Regions from separate parts of the Methylobacterium sp. Leaf113 genome, predicted to be linked through region 2. Evidence: riboswitches for the same ligand, from Rfam matches in the RefSeq annotation. Region 2 holds a riboswitch; the other holds the start of a gene.
What was found. A riboswitch is a leader RNA that binds a small molecule or an ion and turns the genes downstream of it on or off. The one in region 2 is predicted to bind thiamine pyrophosphate.
Positions count from the first base shown of each region.

Region 1: another riboswitch for thiamine pyrophosphate. It lies ahead of thiO (glycine oxidase ThiO); the one in region 2 lies ahead of thiC (phosphomethylpyrimidine synthase ThiC).

Region 1 is NZ_LMNJ01000052.1:113,618-117,017, reverse strand. Features, by position in the region: gene ASF60_RS21310 (thiazole synthase) at 1-453, opposite strand, end outside; gene thiS (sulfur carrier protein ThiS) at 457-669, opposite strand; gene thiO (glycine oxidase ThiO) at 666-1,856, opposite strand; TPP riboswitch at 1,952-2,080, opposite strand; gene ASF60_RS21295 (adenylate/guanylate cyclase domain-containing protein) at 2,233-3,400, opposite strand, start outside.
Region 2 is NZ_LMNJ01000006.1:110,846-114,245, forward strand. Features, by position in the region: gene ASF60_RS06565 (hypothetical protein) at 1-257, shown strand, start outside; gene ASF60_RS06570 (hypothetical protein) at 380-634, shown strand; gene ASF60_RS06575 (BA14K family protein) at 735-1,478, opposite strand; TPP riboswitch at 1,629-1,737, shown strand; gene thiC (phosphomethylpyrimidine synthase ThiC) at 1,817-3,400, shown strand, end outside.

The DNA of each region.
Region 1 (3,400 bases), on a different contig from region 2:
GCCGAGATCGGCGAGACGCTGGCACACCACCGGATCGTCGTTGCAATAGGGCAGCACCGTGAACCCGTCATCGACCAGGTGGCGGCAGGCCTCCAACAATTCGGCGACGTCGGGATACAGCGTTTCGCGGTCACCGATGACCTCGACCTTGATCCAGGTGGTGTCGAGCGCCTCGCGGGCGAGTTCAGCGGTCATGATCGCGTCTCGCGCCGTCTCGCAGCCGGCCGTATTGGGCAGGAACCGGTGCCCCTTCAGCCGGCGCAGGGTGTCCGATCCGTGTCCCTGCAGCGAGACGCGGCGGATCGAGGCCGTGACCACTTCGGCGCCGGAGGCCGCCACCGCCTCGAAGAGGATGCTCTGGGTCGGGTAGCCGGCCGTGCCGATAAACAGGCGCGAGCCCAGGCTCACGCCGCCGATCACCAGCGCATCGGTGTCGTTCGCGGGTTCAGTCATTCCTCAGCCTCCCTGCATGGCACGGACGATCTCGACGCGGTCGCCCTCGGCGAGCCGGGTCGCGGCCCAATCGCGCCGCCGGACCACCGCGCCGTTGAGCGCGATGGCGATGCCCTGCGGGCTGTCGAGGCCGGTTTCCTCGGCCTCCTCCCGGAACAGGGCGTCGAGATCGGCGGCGGCGCTGTCGCGGGCCTGTCCGTTGACGGTGAGTCTCACGCGAAGGCCCTCGCGGGTTCAGGCTTCGCGAAGCGGGCGAGCCCGAAGTCGCGTGCGTAAGCCGGAAGCGTCCCGTCGGCGACCAGGGCCGCCACCGCGTCGGCGGTGGCCGGAGCCAACAGGTAGCCGTTGCGATGATGGCCGGTGGCGACGACGAGGCCGGGCGCCAGCGCGTCGATGATCGGGGCGTCGTCGTCGGAAGTCGGGCGGAATCCGCTCCACACCGCCTCGACCGCCATCTCCTCGATACCCGGCAGCACGCGGCGGGCGCCCTCCAACAGGGCAAAGAGGCCACCGGCGGTGACACCGGCGACAAAGCCGCAATCCTCCACCGTCGCTCCGACGATGAGGTGACCGTCGCTCTTCGGCGCCATGTGGACCTGCTCGGTCCAGACCATATGGGCGAGGGTTCCGGTGCGGGCGGTGGTCCGCAGGGCCAGGGATTGGCCGCGCAGGGGTCGGACCGGCAGGGCGAGCGAATCAGGCAGCAGACCGGTCTCGCCGCTCCAGGCGCCGGTCGCGAGCACGATGGTGTCCGCGAGGGTGAGTCCGTGGGCATGGCGCACGCCCGTGACCCGGCTGGCGCTCCAGTCGAGCGCCGCGACCGGGCAGCCCTCCACGAGGGTGACGCCGGCCCCAAGGCAGGCCTGCACCAGGGCCGCCATCACCCGAGCCGGATCGACCTGATGATCGTGCGGACAGAACAGACCGGCGGTGACGGCCGGCCGCAAGCGCGGCTCGCGGGCGCGGACGTCCGGGCCGGTGAGCCAGCGCGCATCGAGGCCCGAGCGTTTCTGGAGATCGTGGCGGAAGCGCAGGCGCTCGACCTCGTCGCGGCCGAGGGCGAGCACCAGGGTACCCTCCTGCCGGTAATCGATATCGAGACCGGACGCGGCCTGAAGATCGTCGCGAAATCCCGGCCAGCGCGACAGGCTTTCGAGGGCGAGCGGCAGCAGCGGATCGGAGCCGGGCTCGTGCTCCGCGGCAGGGGCGAGCATACCGGTGGCGGCCAGGCTCGCTCCGGCGCCGACGGTGTCACGCTCCAGGACGGTGACGGACCGACCGCCCTGCGCCAAGCGCCAGGCGGCCGAGAGGCCGATCAGGCCCCCGCCGACCACGACGACGTCGCTGCGCGCCGGAGGGACGGCGACCGGCGGCGCAGCGCCATGTGTCCGTCGCAGATTGATGCAGGCCTTCGGGGTCACGTCCAACGCAATCTCCGCAACGGGCGTCGAGATTGGTGGGGCTGCAGCTTCAGGCGGTGAAGCGTGCCGGGCTTGATGAGAAACCCGCGGTCCAATCCCTACGCCGGTATGAACCGGGTCAGGTTCGAAGGATTTCCGCGCCGCCATCCGCGAACGGACGGCCATCGGTTTCTCAGCCCCTTGCCGGGGATCTCCCTGGAACGCTCCTGATGTGGGCCGTCCGCCCGCCGGGGTCAATCCCCGTTATGCCCGAAGGCAGGACTCGGGAAGGGCCACGACTGGCCACAGCCACGACTCGCCAACAGCAAGGCTTGGCCAACAGCAGGGCTTGGCCGAGAGGACGGCTCGCGGGGTGGCCTCAGGCCACCGGAGGGCGCGTCGGACGATAGACGCCCATCGGCTCGGCGAACCCGTCGAGGGCATGTTCGCCGAGGGGTTCCGGCATGTCCCAGAGGAAATCGACGAACGGCTTCGTCATCAGGATCGGCTCACCGAGCGTCCGATTCAGGCGGGCGACGCGGCTCGCAAGGTTCACGTCGCGACCGATGACGGTGAAGTCGAGGCGGGCGCCCGAGCCGACATTGCCGTAGGCGGCCTCACCGTGATGGAGGGCGATGCCGGCCGCGACCGGGTTGGCGAAGTGACCGAGCGAATTGGCCTCGGCGAGCGCCGCCATGGCGCTCTGCGAGGCGGTGAGTGCGCCCTTGGCCGCGCCCCCAAGATCGTCCCCCGGCTCGCGAAAAATCGCCAGCAGGCCGTCGCCAAGATATTTCAGGACCTCTCCGCCCTCGCGCTCGATGGCGGGCACAAGACAGTCGAAGAAGATGTTCAGCAGGTCGACCGCTTCCTCCGGCGTCATGTCGGCCGAAATTCGGGTGTAGTCGCGCATATCGGCGAACAGGATCGCCGAGCGGATGCGCTGGACATGGCCGCGACGGATCGAGCCGCCGAGGATGGCTTTGTGCGGCTCGTCGCCGACATAGATCCGCAGCACGTGGTCGAGCTGCTTGTTGACGCTGCGCATCTCCATCACGGCGGCGAGCGTCGGCATGACGAAGCGCATGATCGCCACATCCTCGTCGCGGAACCCGTCCGGGGACCGGGTGGCGAAGGAGATGCCGTTGCGGGTGCCGTTGGTGAAGAACAGCGGCGCCACGATGTAGTGCCGGTAGCCCTCGGCCTTCAGGTCCGGGATCACCGCGTAGGCGTCGTCCGGCGTCTCGGCGAGGTCGAGGATCAGCCATTCGCCGGTCTCGTGCACCCGGTGGAACGGGCTCTCGCGATAGGCCTTGTCGGACGCTTCCCCGTGCGGGAACAGCCGGACGGTGGAACCGGTCTCGCGGGTCCAGAAGCGGCCGACGCCGGAATATTCGGAATGCAGCGCGTCGATGGCGGTGGTGGCGCGGTCGACCGGCACGTCGAGGCGGATCAGGCGCTCGGCGAGACCCGACAGCAGGTCCTCCGCCTTCGGCATCCGAGCCCCCTCGCTCAGCAGCCAGTCTCGCAGGGCCACGCATTGCTGGAGG
Region 2 (3,400 bases):
ACGGTTACGACATCGTCCGCCCCTGGATCTCAGGCCCTGCAACGGCCCGGCCCGGGACGGCCGCCTCACGCCCGTCCGGCATATGGACCTGGGCGGATCTGATGGCCCGGCATTCGAGCCTCGTGCTGCTCGGCATCTTCCTGGTCTCCGGCGCCTTCACCCGCCCGCTTTTTCGCGCGAGCCTGCGGCTGACCGCCGGCCTCGGCATCGATCTTGCCGACGTCATCACCGGCTACAGGCTCGTACGCCTCTGGTGATCGCGGGCGGCGATCGGTCGGGGCGTGCGTCCGTGGCGCGTGAGGATCGCGCGGCTTTCGTGCTAGGTGCGCTCCGCACCCGGACCCGGCTCGCTCCGCCGCGGAGCCGGTGGAGACCCAAGATGGCCCTCAAGACGACGTTCCTGGTCCAGACCTTCGTGATCAAGCGCAAGCGGCTCTCGCCGGGCGACCGGGAGGTGGTCGTGACGGAGAGCGGCGCCCTGAAGAAGGCCGAGGCGATGGCCGGCCGCTTCCCCGGCACGGCGGCGATCAAGGTCGTGGCCGACGACGAGACGGGCGAACTGGAAAGCGCCACCATCCTGGGCAGCTTCGGCGAGATCCCGGACGATTTCGCCGAGAGCCTGCAGGGCGGCTGAGGGCAGACCAGAGTCGGATCCCGGGTTCCTCGACGCACGAAGGCCCCGCCTTTCGGCAGGGCCCTCGCGGGTATCGGGGGATTCGTGCTTGGCTCGGATCTTACGGGCAGGCGTGGCGCTGGCCGTCATTGCCCAGATAGGTCCCGCTCCGGCGATCGTAGGAGCGGAAGCGCTGGACGCAGTAGGCGACATCGTTGCCGGCAGGCGCGACTTCCGTGGTTTCCGCGTAGCCGGCCGGGGCGTAGGCGCCGCCGTAGGGCGCATAGCCACCGCCGTAATAGGCCGGCGCGTAGCCCCCCGCGTAGTAATCGTCGCCGTAATAGCCGCCATAGGCGCTGCCGAGGCCGTAGCCGATGCCTGCGCCGGCAAGACCCAGGCCGAGCCCGAGGCCGATTCCGCCGTAGCCGCGACGATACCCGTGGCCGTAGCCGCGGCCGGCGAAGTGGCCCCGATCGAAGCCGCCCCGGTGTCCCGCGAAGCCGCCCCGGTGTCCGGCGAAGCCCGCGCGATTGAAGCCGCCCCGGAAGCCGTTATTGGCGGCGAAACCCGCTCCGGCGCCGAGACCAGCCCCCGCACCGATCACACCACCCCGGTTGAAGCCGCCGCGGTTGAAGCCACCCTGGGCCAAGCCGCCGCGGAAGCCGCCGCCACCGAAGTTGCCACCGCGGAAGCCGCCGCCCGCGAATCCGCCGCGACCGCCGAATCCGCCGCCACCGATTCCGCCGCCGTGGAAGCCGCCGCCGCCACCCCGGAACCCGCCGCCGCCCGGACGCGCGTCGGCGGTCACGGGAATCATCGAGAGGGCACCGACCAGGGCGGCCGAGGCCAGAAGAATGCGCTTCATGGGAGAAATCCTATGGTGGCATGCCGATCGTAGAGACCGGACGTCTGATCAGTAAACGCGGGACTGAGCGACGAAGTTCGTCTTGGACGACATTCCGCGTCGGTTTGTCAGGGCAACGATTGACAAACGCGACGCCGACCTTGAATCTGGAACCATTCCGAGGGGGGCCCCGAGTGCGGGGGCTGAGATTGGGCGCGTCGCCCTGACCCTTGAACCTGATCCGGTTCGTACCGGCGGAGGGACGGGAATTATCAGAAGCGGCGCGTGGGTTCAGGCGTCGTCCCATCCAAACCGCCGTTCGCGAGTCCGGATCGTCTCCCACGCCAGGAGCGACCCCGATGAATGCACCCGTTCTCCCGAAAGATCTGCCGCAGGGCCAGGCGCCCGCGGTGACCACCGGCCCGATCATGGGCTCGCGCAAGGTCTATGCGGCGGTGGCCGGGCATGACGACATCCGGGTGCCGTTCCGCGAGATCACCCTGAGCGATCCGAAGGAAGCGCCGGTGCGGGTCTACGACCCGTCGGGCCCCTACACGGAGACCGATGCGGGGATCGACCTCAGCGCCGGCCTGCCACTGGTGCGCGAGCCCTGGATCGCTCGGCGTGGCTACGCCACCGTGACCCCGCGCGCGGTCAAGCCCGAGGACAACGGCTTCGTGCCCGAGGACAAGCTCGTGGCCCCGTGTCCGGCCACCCGCGAGATCCGCAAGGCCGCACCGGGCCAGATGGTGACGCAGTACGAGTTCGCCCGCGCCGGGATCATCACCGAGGAGATGATCTACGTCGCGCACCGCGAGAACCTGGCGCGCGAGACGATGCTGGAGGGCGCCCAGGCGGCGCTCAGCGACGGCAACAGCTTCGGCGCCGCCCTGCCGGCCTTCATCACGCCCGAATTCGTGCGCGACGAGGTGGCTCGCGGCCGCGCCATCATCCCGGCCAACATCAACCACCCCGAGGTTGAGCCGATGGCGATCGGCCGCAACTTCCTGGTCAAGATCAACGCCAACATCGGCAATTCGGCCGTGACCTCGTCTGCGGCCGAGGAGGTCGAGAAGCTGGTCTGGGCGACCCGCTGGGGCGCCGACACGGTGATGGACCTCTCCACCGGGCGCAACATCCACAACATCCGTTCGTGGATCGTGCGCAACTCGCCGGTTCCGATCGGCACGGTGCCGATCTACCAGGCTCTGGAGAAGGTCGGCGGCGATCCGCTGAAGCTCGACTGGGAAGTCTTCAAGGACACCCTCATCGAGCAGGCCGAGCAGGGCATCGACTACTTCACCATCCATGCGGGCGTCCGCCTCGCGCACGTGCCCCTCACCGCGCGCCGGGTCACCGGCATTGTCAGCCGCGGCGGCTCGATCATGGCGCGTTGGTGCCTTGCCAGGCACCGCGAATCGTTCCTCTACGAGCGCTTCGACGAGATCTGCGACATCATGCGGGCCTACGACGTCTCGTTCTCGCTGGGCGACGGCCTGCGCCCCGGCTCCATCGCGGATGCCAACGACGCGGCGCAGTTCGCCGAACTCGAGACTCTGGGCGAACTCACCAAGATCGCCTGGGACAAGGGCTGCCAGACCATGATCGAGGGCCCCGGCCACGTGCCGATGCACAAGATCAAGGTGAACATGGAAAAGCAGCTGGTGGAGTGCGGCGAGGCGCCGTTCTACACCCTCGGCCCGCTGACCACCGACATCGCCCCCGGCTACGACCACATCACGTCGGGCATCGGCGCCGCCATGATCGGCTGGTTCGGCTGCGCCATGCTCTGCTACGTCACCCCGAAGGAGCATCTCGGCCTGCCCAACCGCGACGACGTCAAGGAAGGCGTGATCACCTACAAGATCGCGGCCCATGCGGCAGACCTCGCCAAGGGCCACCCGGCGGCGCAGCTGCGCGACGACGCTCTCTCGCGCGCCCGG